DNA from 2 places in the Lysinibacillus sp. A1 genome. Region 2 is predicted to be linked to the other one. Evidence: riboswitches for the same ligand, from Rfam matches in the RefSeq annotation. Region 2 holds a riboswitch; the other holds the start of a gene.
The links. Region 2 has a riboswitch for FMN ahead of PI85_RS12555 (ECF transporter S component). Riboswitches for the same ligand answer to the same signal wherever they lie in the genome.
Positions count from the first base shown of each region.

Region 1: it holds a riboswitch for FMN, as region 2 does, so the genes downstream of both, ribE (riboflavin synthase) here and PI85_RS12555 (ECF transporter S component) in region 2, are expected to answer to the same signal.

Region 1 is NZ_JSZM01000009.1:85,643-91,550, forward strand. It holds gene PI85_RS06735 (ABC-F family ATP-binding cassette domain-containing protein) at 1-968, shown strand, start outside; FMN riboswitch at 1,081-1,206, shown strand; FMN riboswitch at 1,325-1,450, shown strand; gene ribE (riboflavin synthase) at 1,657-2,295, shown strand; partial or broken gene ribB (3,4-dihydroxy-2-butanone-4-phosphate synthase) at 2,323-2,913, shown strand; gene ribE (6,7-dimethyl-8-ribityllumazine synthase) at 2,959-3,426, shown strand; gene PI85_RS06755 (spore germination protein) at 3,577-5,040, shown strand; gene PI85_RS06760 (GHKL domain-containing protein) at 5,271-5,908, opposite strand, start outside.
Region 2 is NZ_JSZM01000012.1:625,484-631,391, reverse strand. It holds gene PI85_RS12570 (hypothetical protein) at 1-63, opposite strand, end outside; gene glnA (type I glutamate--ammonia ligase) at 141-1,475, opposite strand; gene PI85_RS12560 (sodium-dependent transporter) at 1,667-3,013, opposite strand; gene PI85_RS12555 (ECF transporter S component) at 3,195-3,782, opposite strand; FMN riboswitch at 4,003-4,190, opposite strand; gene PI85_RS12550 (hypothetical protein) at 4,344-5,627, opposite strand; gene sigX (RNA polymerase sigma factor SigX) at 5,624-5,908, opposite strand, start outside.

The DNA of each region.
Region 1 (5,908 bases), on a different contig from region 2:
ACGATCGTTACTTTTTAGATGCCCTTGTCAATAAAATTTATGAGATTGAACGCACCCATGGAACAACATACAGCGGTAACTATTCTAAGTATGTGGAAAGCAAGGCGAAAAATCGCGAATTAATGGAAAAAAAATATACGATGCAACAGCAGCAAATCGCCAAAATGGAGGATTATATTGAGCGGAATATTACGATGGCTACTTCCTCGAAAAGCGCTAAGAACAAAAGGAAGCAGCTTGAACGAATAGATCGTCTTGAAAAGCCTCAGAAGGATCTAAAACACGCACAAATGACATTTGCTACAGATAAGAGATCTCATAAAGAAGTGTTGAAGGTAAAAGATGTAGTGCTCTCCTATCAGCTAGAAGATAGCAAAAAAATATTATTGCAAGATATTGAGTTTTCATTGGATAGAGGCGATCGGGTCGCATTAGTAGGTCCAAATGGTGTGGGGAAATCAACGCTTTTGAAGGCGTTATTACATGAATTGTCTCCGGACCGTGGCGTTATCACATGGGGAAATGGTGTGACAATCGGCTATTATGATCAAGAGCAAGAGACATTACATCCTAATAATATGGTATTACAAGAGGTTTGGAGTACTTTCCCTTCAATGGAAGAGGCAAAAATACGATCAGTACTCGGTAATTTTTTATTTACGAAAGAGGATGTATTTAAAAAGATAGACTCCCTTAGCGGTGGGGAAAAAGCACGTGTAGCGTTAGCAAAGCTTATTTTGCAAAAAGCCAATGTACTTATAATGGACGAGCCGACCAATCATCTTGATTTATTTAGTAAGGAAGTATTGGAGGAGGCGCTATTGCAGTTTGATGGCACCTTATTATACATTTCTCATGATCGTTATTTTCTTAATAAGCTAGCCAATAAATTGCTTGAATTATCACCAACTGGGATGACGGCCTTTTCGGGAAATTATGATGATTATGTTCAAAAAATAAGCCATTAAAGGATTTAGGGGCCACCTCTATAGCAAGAGGTGGCCCCTTTTTAAAAAAATTACAAACAGAAGTATAGATAATATAATTAAATAGTGTTATCGTAAGAACTAGCTAAATAAAATGATCCTTCGGGGTAGGGTGAAATTCCCAATCGGCGGTGATGAAGCAATTCAAAGTCCGTGAGCGCAAGCTGATTTGGTGCAAATCCAAAACCGACAGTAACAGTCTGGATGGGAGAAGGGTATAAGTGCGAGCTTTTTAAATTCAATGTAATTTAGAAGGTCTATTTAACTATGCATTTATGACACTACTTCCCGCAAATATGTTGGGGAGTTTTTTTATTTAGCCAATCAATTGAATAGAAGATGTTCTTCGGGGTAGGGTGAAATTCCCAATCGGCGGTGATGAAGCAATTCAAAGTCCGTGAGCGCAAGCTGATTTGGTGCAAATCCAAAACCGACAGTGATAGTCTGGATGGGAGAAGAACAAATAAGATACTAGTCTATGGAAAAAATGTATATCCAAATAGGCTTATTTATTGATGTCTTATACTCCCAAAACCCCTTTGTCAAAGGGGTTTTTCTTTTTATATGAGTTTTAAGAAGGGAGACGGATAGAAACGTAAGAGTGACGGATAAAAACTCAAAAACCACAGATAGAAGCTATGAAAGATCAGTGTGAAAGCAGGTGAAATAAATGTTTACAGGTATTGTGGAGGATATTGGCACTATTAAAGCCTTGCAAAGCGATAAGAACAGTATGAAAATTACGGTTCAATCATCTAAAATTGCTGAAGATGTGGGATTAGGGGATAGTATAGCGGTCAATGGTGTTTGTTTAACGGTGACTCATTTTACGGATCAAGAGCTTACGATGGATGTTATGCCTGAAACCGTCAAAGCTACAAATTTACATCAGCTAACAATAGGGGATCCGGTTAATTTGGAGCGTGCGATGTCTGCTAATGGGCGATTTGGGGGCCATTTTGTTGCTGGTCATGTCGATGGTGTTGGGAAGATTTTACGAAAACGTCCGATGGCCAACGCGGTTTATATTGATATCGAATTGTCTGAGGAACTAACAAATTTCTGTATTCCGAAGGGCTCCATAACGATTGATGGCACAAGCTTAACAATTTTTCATGTTGAAACGAATCAGGTCACGATTTCACTGATTCCTCATACTTACAAGGAAACGATTTTAGGTATGAAAAAAGTGGGCGCTTTCGTCAATGTTGAAACAGATTTAGTCGGTAAATATATTTTAAACGAAATGAAAAATGGGCAAGGCAAGTCAATGATTACTAGAGATTATTTAGCACGACATGGTTTTTAAAATCACATAATGAGGAGATGAAAAATAGTGCTACATGCAATTGAAGATGCCATAGAGGATTTAAAGCAAGGGAAAGTAATCGTCGTAGTGGATGATGAGGATCGGGAAAATGAGGGGGATCTTCTAGCGCTTGCTGAATTTATTACTCCGGAAACGATCAACTTTATGGCGACTTATGGCAAAGGGCTAATTTGTACGCCGATTTCGCAGGAGCTAGCACATCAGTTAGATCTGCACCCAATGGTTCAGCATAATACGGATAACCATCAAACAGCCTTTACCGTAAGTATCGATCATATGGACACAACAACGGGAATTAGTGCCTTTGAGCGTGCATTCACTATACAAAAAATGTTGGGGTCTCAGGCAAAAAAAACTGATTTTCGTCGGCCAGGACACATTTTTCCACTAATCGCAAAGGATAATGGTGTCTTAGAGCGAAGGGGCCATACGGAGGCGAGCATTGATTTAGCCAAGCTTTGTGACAGTATTCCTGCTGGAGTGATTTGTGAAATTATGGGAGATGATGGTCACATGATGCGCTTTGATGAGTTGACAAAGTATGCAGCACATCATGGATTAAAAATGATTTCCATTGAGGAGTTAGCCGCTTATCGTAGTCAATCATTTACAACAAACTAATAACGAGGGAGATATAAAAAAATGGGTCAAACATTTGAAGCACAATTAATTGGGACGGATTTAAAAATTGCGGTAGTCGTAGGTCGATTCAATGAGTTTATTACAAGCAAATTATTAGATGGTGCAATGGATGGATTAAAAAGACACGGTGTAGATGAAGCATCCATTGATGTTGCATGGGTGCCAGGAGCTTTTGAAGTGCCTTTTATTGCGAAACAATTAGCAGAGACAAAGAAATATGATGCCATTATTGGTTTAGGGACTGTTATTCGTGGTTCTACAACACATTATGACTATGTGTGTAATGAGTCGGCAAAAGGTATTGCGAATGTATCCTTAACGACCAATGTACCAGTTATTTTCGGTATTGTTACAACAGAAAATATTGAACAGGCGATTGAGCGTGCGGGAACAAAATCAGGTAATAAAGGCTATGATTCCGCGATATCGGCAATTGAGATGGCTAATCTACAAAAAATGATTGGTTAAGAGCATCCTAAATAGGTTATCACAGTATTTGTTTCTTGAATAATTTTTATGTCCATGGGAAAAATATGCCTAAGTATATTTATTACATGTCGTAGTTTTCATAAATGTACTAAATTCGAGCAGGCTCAGTAGGAGATGAGAAGTATTTCAATGGAACAAATGATGAATTTGAAAATGTTGAAATCACTATTTCAACGCTCTGCTGATATAATATTCCAACAGTATAAATTTCAGCAACATACAGTCCATATGATAACCTGTGATGCTATGATAGACGAAGAACTCCTTCAAACGGTTGTGGTCGAACGTGTTCAATCCTTATTTAACTGTGGTTCTGATGAAACGTTAGAGGAGCTTATCGAACAGCATCTTCATGTGCCCTATTTACAAAAGGTCACTAAGAAAGAAGATATGATTACAAGAGTCTACAAAGGCCATGTCTTATTATATTTTGAGGAAGATCATTTGATTTATTCCAGTGATATTTCAAATAGACCTAATCGTGAGCCGGGGGAAACAACGCTTGAGTTAGTTGTAAAAGGACCAAGAGATGATTTTATTGAAGATGTATTTATTAATATAGCTTTATTACGAAAACGTTTACCTACGAATTCATTTAGTGTAGAAACATTAGAAATCGGTCAACGCTCTAAAACAACGGTAGCCGTACTATATATGGAAGACATTGTGAATTTAAATATGTTAGAACAAATCCGATTACAATTACAAAAAATTGATACAGATATTGTCGTCAATGGTGATTTACTGATGGAGGCAATTGAACAGACGGCTAAAGTTCTCCCTAGACATGATTATACGGGAAGACCCGATTTTGCTCTTCAAGCATTAATGAGAGGGAGAATACTAATAATGATCGATGGCGTTTCCTATGCCATGATTATTCCTGCCAATATTATGCTGCTCTTTAAAACATCTGAGGACAATGAATATCCAATCATTGTCAGTTCAATGGAACGGGTGCTCCGAATATTTGGGATACTGATCAGTATGTTACTTCCTGGTTTTTGGCTAGCCGTAACAACCTATCATCAAGAGCAGCTCCCCTATCTTTTACTTGCGACAGTGGTTGAATCAAGAACGGGATTACCGTTCCCGACGATACTTGAAATCATGATGATGCTATTTATGTTTGAAATGTTCCGTGAGGCCAACTTACGCTTGCCAAGTGCCATCAGTGGCTCGATCAGTGTTGTTGGAGGGTTAATAATTGGAGATGCTGCCATTAAGGCTGGCGTGACAAGCCCTTCGATGATTGTAATCATTGCGATTTCAAGCATTGCTGCATTTACATTGGTCAATCAAGCCTTTGTAACAGCAATGAGTATTTTTCGATTAATTATCATTTTATTTTCAGCCTTTTTCGGTCTTTTTGGATTTTTTATTTCGGTCTTTTTCATTATTATCTATGCAGCAAATATGCGTGTACTCGGTGTGCCCTATATTAATTTTAGTGCAGATTTTGAACAGGGTAATATTGGAAAATCCTTACTGCGTTTATCACCGAAAGGTTATAGTCTAAGACCGTCCTTCCTAAAACCACAGGACCAGACACGAACGGCAAATAATAAATCAAAAAAAGATAAGGGTGTATGAGCGTTACCTGACATCAGACTATAGACAAGCTCAAAAAATTGGAGTTTGCCTATAGTCTTTTTTTATAATTAATGCCACTACGGGGTGATGAGCTAGTTCCAATCCACTTTTAAGAACTCTGTAGTGCTGAACGTCTATTTCTCCGCATATGAAAGAGAAAGAATAACAAAAACCATTGAGAGTCATTATCTTCTCAATGGTTTTTGTCTAAAGCTCTCTACATTTTGTAGCTATTTGAAGGGAATATGGACGATGGCAGTCGTTTCAAGATGTTTCGATGATTCAATCGAAATATCTCCATGATATTTATGGACGATTTCTTTCACAATAAATAGTCCTTGTCCTCGAATTTTCCCATTTTCATGCTTCTTCGTAGAGAATCCTTGTTTAAAGATTTGGTTTGCGTCTACAATATTCGGTCCTGTATTCGTAATTTTAAATTCATATTGTCCTTCATCAGCTTGACAACAAATCATAATTTTACGTTGCCCCTCAGGCAATTCATTCGCAGCATCAATCGCATTGTCAATTAAGTTCGATAGAATCTTGATTAAATCGGTCGTTTTAATTTTATTAAAATCGCCCTGAGAGATGGTGAAATCCATATCAATATTATGATTCTGTGCTGTTAGCTTTTTCGTTTGTAATAATATGGATAAACCTGGATGGTCAATATTTAATTTTAATGATTTAATCGCTTGTACTTCTTTAGACAGTGATGCTAAATATTGCTTTGCTTGATCGGTTTTTTCTAATTGTAAAAGGCCATGTAAAACTTGGATATGGTTCGTGAAATCATGACGTAACGATGACACCGAAGTAATCAACGTTTTGATCTCTGCTTGGTAAGTGTCTTCTGTGGCGCCTA
Region 2 (5,908 bases):
ATCATGTTCAAATTGCACAATATCATTGTTTTGAATTGTCACAACTTGAGTCGTTTGTGTCATTACCCACACCCCTTTTCCTTAATAAAGGGTATGAAAGTCAGTATAAAAATATTGGAGCTTTTTAGCTCCAATATTTTTTAGTACATCGTTAAATATTCCTCACGCTCCCAGTTATGGACCCGTGTGCGGTATTTATCCCATTCGATTTCTTTGGCAACATTAAACTTTTCATAAATATGATCACCTAGAGCATCTCGTACAACTGAATCCATTTCTAATTCAATTAACGCATGCTCTAATGAAGATGGTAAGCTATCAATGCCATTTAATTCACGCTCTGGACCTGTCATTTTATAAATATTGCGATCTACCGCTGCTGGAGGCGTTAAATCCTTGCGTATGCCATCAAGCCCCGAAGCCAAGATCACAGCCATTGCTAAATAAGGATTCGCCGCTGGATCAACTGAACGTAATTCAACACGAGTTGATAATCCTCGAGCTGCTGGTATACGAATAAGTGGTGAACGGTTTTGAGCAGACCACGCAACATAGCATGGAGCCTCATAGCCTGGGACTAATCGTTTATAAGAATTAACAAGTGGATTCGTAATCGCCGTAAATCCGTGTACATGCTGGATGATTCCTGCCATAAAGCTACGAGCTGTTGCACTTAATTGAAGTTCTGCGTGTTCATCATAAAATGCATTTTTATCCCCTTCAAATAACGAAAGATTAAAATGCATACCAGAGCCGTTAACTCCGAATAGTGGCTTCGGCATAAATGTTGCATGTAGCCCATGCTGTGCAGCAATTGTTTTTACGACTAATTTAAATGTTTGAATATTGTCGCATGCTTCAATGGCACTAGCATATTTAAAATCAATTTCATGCTGTCCAGGTGCTACTTCATGGTGAGAAGCCTCAATTTCAAAGCCCATCCCTTCTAGCTCTAAAACAATATCCCGACGACAATTCTCCCCTAAATCTGTCGGAGCTAAGTCAAAATAACCTCCGCTGTCATTTAGCTCAAGTGTCGGATGCCCCTTTTCATCCAGCTTAAAAAGGAAAAATTCTGGCTCTGGGCCCAAGTTAAAGGAAGTGAAACCCAACTCCTCCATTTCCTTTAAAACGCGCTTTAGATTAGAGCGTGGGTCTCCTTCAAATGGTGACCCATCTGGCCTTGCAATATCGCATATAAGACGCGCGACCTTACCTTTTTCAGCTGTCCAAGGAAAAATGACAAATGTATTAAAATCTGGTCTTAAATACATATCAGATTCCTCTATACGTACAAAGCCTTCAATCGAAGAGCCATCAAACATAACCTTATTGTCTAAAGCTTTTTCTAATTGACTCACAGGTATTTCTACATTTTTAATCGTTCCTAATATATCAGTAAATTGTAGGCGAATAAACTTCACATTTTCTTCCTTTACTCGGCGTATAATACCTTCTTTTGTATAATGTTTCATTTTCCACCACTCCAATGTAAATTTAATTAACACACTTTTTTTATAACTGCTTTTAAAATACATCATTTTTTTATTTTTAGCAATATGTATGTAAGGTTTTATAACATCTTTCTTTTAGAATATATTTATCTTGATTTTCGATACATAAAAAAGGCGTACCCATTGACTAAATGGATACACCTTATATATTTTTAAAATTGTAATAGCATATTAACGAACACTACGAGAATGACAGCTGGTACTATGATTACCATTAACATCCTGTAAATCGAATAATACCCCTGCCCCATCTGGCTTCCCATTAGCAGTTCTCTTTTCACAAATTCTTTATCTACTACATATGCAATAAAAATTGCAATGGACAAGTTCCCCAATGGCAGCATTAAGTTTGATACTAAAAAGTCAGTTGCATCAAAAATATTCTTTCCAAAAACCGATACATTCGCTAGCAGGCTAGAGGAAAGAGATGCTGGGATGGCCGCAAGAAAGACAACTACACCAAGACATGAAGTCCATACCAGACGAGACTTCTGACTATTTTCCATAAATGCCGCAACAATAATTTCGTATAAACTAAACGAGGACGTTAATGTGGCAAATAAGAATAATAATAAAAACATCGCTAAAAATACTTCCCCAAATGGCATTTGGCTAAATGCTGTCGGTAGCACCATAAATAACAAGCCCGGCCCAGCTGCCGGCTCTAAATCAAAAGCAAAAACGACCGGGAAAATAGCTAGTCCAGCTAAAAATGAAACAAGTACCGTTAGCATAACGACGGAGCCTGCTGAATTCGGTAGACTCACATCTTTTTTGAGGTAGGAACTATATGTAACAAGACAAGAAAATCCAACGGCTAACCCAAAGAAGGATTGCCCTAAAGCTTCTAATAAGGCTTTTCCGGTAATATTTGAGAAATCAGGCCATAAAAAGAATTTTACCCCTTCCATGGCGCCATCTAATGTGACAGCACGAATCACTAGGACAATGAACATAATAAAGAGCAATGGCATCATCCATTTATTCGCCTTTTCAATACCATTTTGGACACCTAATGAAATAACAAGTACGTTTGCTAATGTAAACAAAGCCAAACCTACAATTGTAATCCAAGGTGTCTCAATTATTTTTCCAAATAGTTCTCCAGGATCAATAGCCGGATCAATGACAGCACCCGCTACGCCTAGCCCACTATAAATAAAAATCCAGCCACCGACAACGCTATAAAATGTTAGTAATAAAAAACATCCGAGAACACCCATGCGGCCAATCCATGCCCATCCCTTTTTCATAGGAGCAATTTTTTTATAGGCAGTGATTGCCTCTGACTGTGTACCTCGTCCTAAAATATATTCAGATAATAGCATCGGGAGCCCAATTAATAATGTAAACAATACAAAGATTAAGAAAAACGCGCCTCCTCCACTTTGTCCGGTTACATACGGGAGCTTCCAAATCGCTCCTAGTCCAATTGCAGCACCTGCTGATGCTAAAATAAATCCTAACTTACTAGACCACTGTCCTTTTTTTCCACTCATCTCTTCAAACTCCTCTAACTTTCTAAACTCTTCTCTAATTTTACATGAAAATATAGCTTTCGACTAGGTATTACTAAAAAAGAACTAGTTATATTTTGACAACCCGTTACCTTTTTCTATTTTTCTTTCTATATTCCGCCATAAAAAAACCTCGAGTTCATCCCTCGAGGCTTAGTACATTTTATTTTGTTATATACATAGAACGCTGGCGGTCAATCCATTTACGCATTGTCGTAAATAATAACGCCATAATACCCGTTAATAAAATCCCTTTGACAATATTAAATGGTAAAATACCAGCGATAATCATTTTATAAAGTGAATCACCTACAACAGGCTCCATTCCTAAGAAGTAAGTGTACATTGGTAAAAATACAGCATAGTTTAAAACACTCATTCCTACTGCCATCACAATTGTTCCCATTGCTAAACCTCCAACAAGGCCAGCGATTGTTTTAAAGCGATTAAAAATAAAGCTTACTGGCAAGATGAATAAAATACCTGTTACAAAATTAGCCATATGCCCTACAGGAACGCCTGTTGGAGTGCCTGAGAAAATCCAATCCAACACATTTTTAAACAATTCTACTAAAATACCAGCTACAGGTCCCATTGTGATTGCCGCAAGTAAGGCAGGCATATCACTGAAGTCCACTTCCAAAAATGCTGGGAATGGCGGAATCGGGAAATTAAAAAGCATTAATAAAAATGAAATACTGCTCAGCATGCCAATCGTAATAAACGATTGAAGTTTGACATTTTTCTTCATAGAAAACTCTCTCCTCTTTGCTGATTCAATCTCGCAAGAAGAAAGGTGACGATCTTTCAATTGTTTCATGAAAAAACCCTTATGCGTTTAATAAAGCATAAGGGAGAAAGGCATAACGAATAAGCGTCCTCATCAACTAATTTTTGAGCACTGTTTAATAAACCATACAAAAAAAGCGCTCGGTCATAGTTCATTTCATGACAATGAATGACGATCGTACCTCCATCTTCTCCCATCCAGACTTTAACTGTCGGCCTTGGAATTTCACCAAGTCAGCCATGCGAAAATTCGCACAGGTCGCGGGCTGAAGAGTTTAACATAAATCAAGCGAGCTAATGAATATATTCATTAGCGATTTATGACTCTATTACCGCCGGTCGGGATTTTCACCCTGCCCCGAAGATGAATCATATTATTTTATTCTACAGCTTTACTATAATGAATTACGAAGTAAAAGTAAATAGTTCTGCTCAAAAAAATCCGATTAAATTGCTATGTTTTATAAATAGAAAAGGCACTCCCGCCATGCAGGAATGCCTCTCTTGTTTTTTCTTCCTTCGACTATGGTAAAAACTGTTTATTCGGTCCCACTGGCTTTGGTAAATAACCCTTTAAATCAAAGCCTTCCCAGCTTTCTTGCACAACATTATCTAAAAGGAGCTGTTGATTAAAGCTAGCAGCTGTTAACATCATGGCCTCAATTAATTGAGTAGCTCGTATTGGTTCCATAGATGTTAAATCAAGCGGAATATCAAAAGTCACAACTACACCTTCCGCTTGTTCAGTGACTGTGTATGTTACATTTTCAGGCACTACCGATGTATAGACATCATCATTTTTATTTTTCATCAGTGTAAGTGCCTCTGTGACTGTCTCAAAAGATTGACGGAAATCTGGTGATAAATATTCTGCACCATTGGAATCATGGTACAAGTAATAATTATAGTGCTTTGCATTCGTTAAGGACATTCCTTGACTTGGCTCACCTTCTTGAGAAAACTCATACGGGGTTCCATCTTCATTTTGGATTTCCACTTCGGTGTATTCAGAGTCTGAGAATGTGTCTTCCATTGTGCCTTTATATTCATTTACTGCAGCAGAGGCAACATCATAGTCATTCCCCTTTGGCAAGACATGGATAAGCTTATCATCCTTTTCCTTCAGCTCACCTTTATAAGGATGATACTCTGTAAACCCTTTAGCCTCCTCGTCAATTTGAGGAGCATACTTTTCATATATCCGTAAGGTAGAAGGCTTCTCTTCTCCAAAATCAGTAGCCACACGTTCATTTGGAATCACATACGTCATAGGAACACTTTCCGCATCACGCCCTGCCAAACCAATACGAAATACGACAGCATCTTTTACATCCTCCTCATAGACAGATGTACGTAAAGATAAAATGCGCTCATGTTCCGCAACAATACTTTTGGAATCCAGCATTTCATCCTGCGTGGCCGCTTCCTTTGCTGCTGAATCCTCTTGCATCGTCGAAAACTGAGCCGTTTCAGGCATACTCGCTTGATCTTTTTGCTCACCTTGATTGTTCTTCAATATTGTGCCAACTAGTATTGTTAGCACAAAGACTGCGGCTACACTCATATAAATCTGCATATTACGTACTTTTGATCTCGTCGTAGGCTTTTTAATGGTAGCATCTTCCTGTTGAGATGGTTCATCTTCTATAGGTTCTTGCATAGTTTCTTGAAGGTGTATATTATCTTGCAAGCGAGCATCTGCCATTAACCGATTTAATATATCTTCTTTCGAACGGTGGTCAGAAAGCTTAGGGGCATTGTTCAGTACATGTTCAAGCTGCTCATCATCAAATGGCTTATGTGTCATTGCCGTTTCGCCTCCTGTTCTCTGATCGGCTGTAGCTGTTGCCTTAAAAATTTAATGGCTCGATGCTGGGTTGTTTTTACCTTCGCTTCTGTCCAATCAAGTATTTGCGCCGTTTCTGCAATCGATAAATCCTGGAAATAGCGCATAATAATGACCATTTTTTGATCGCCAGTACAGTTTTCTAATGCTGACTCTACTTGCATAAATTCATCACTGGCCTGTAGCATTTCCTCCGGTGATGGTGTGTTTGAATGGAGTTGTTCCGTTTCCCAGTCAAAGAA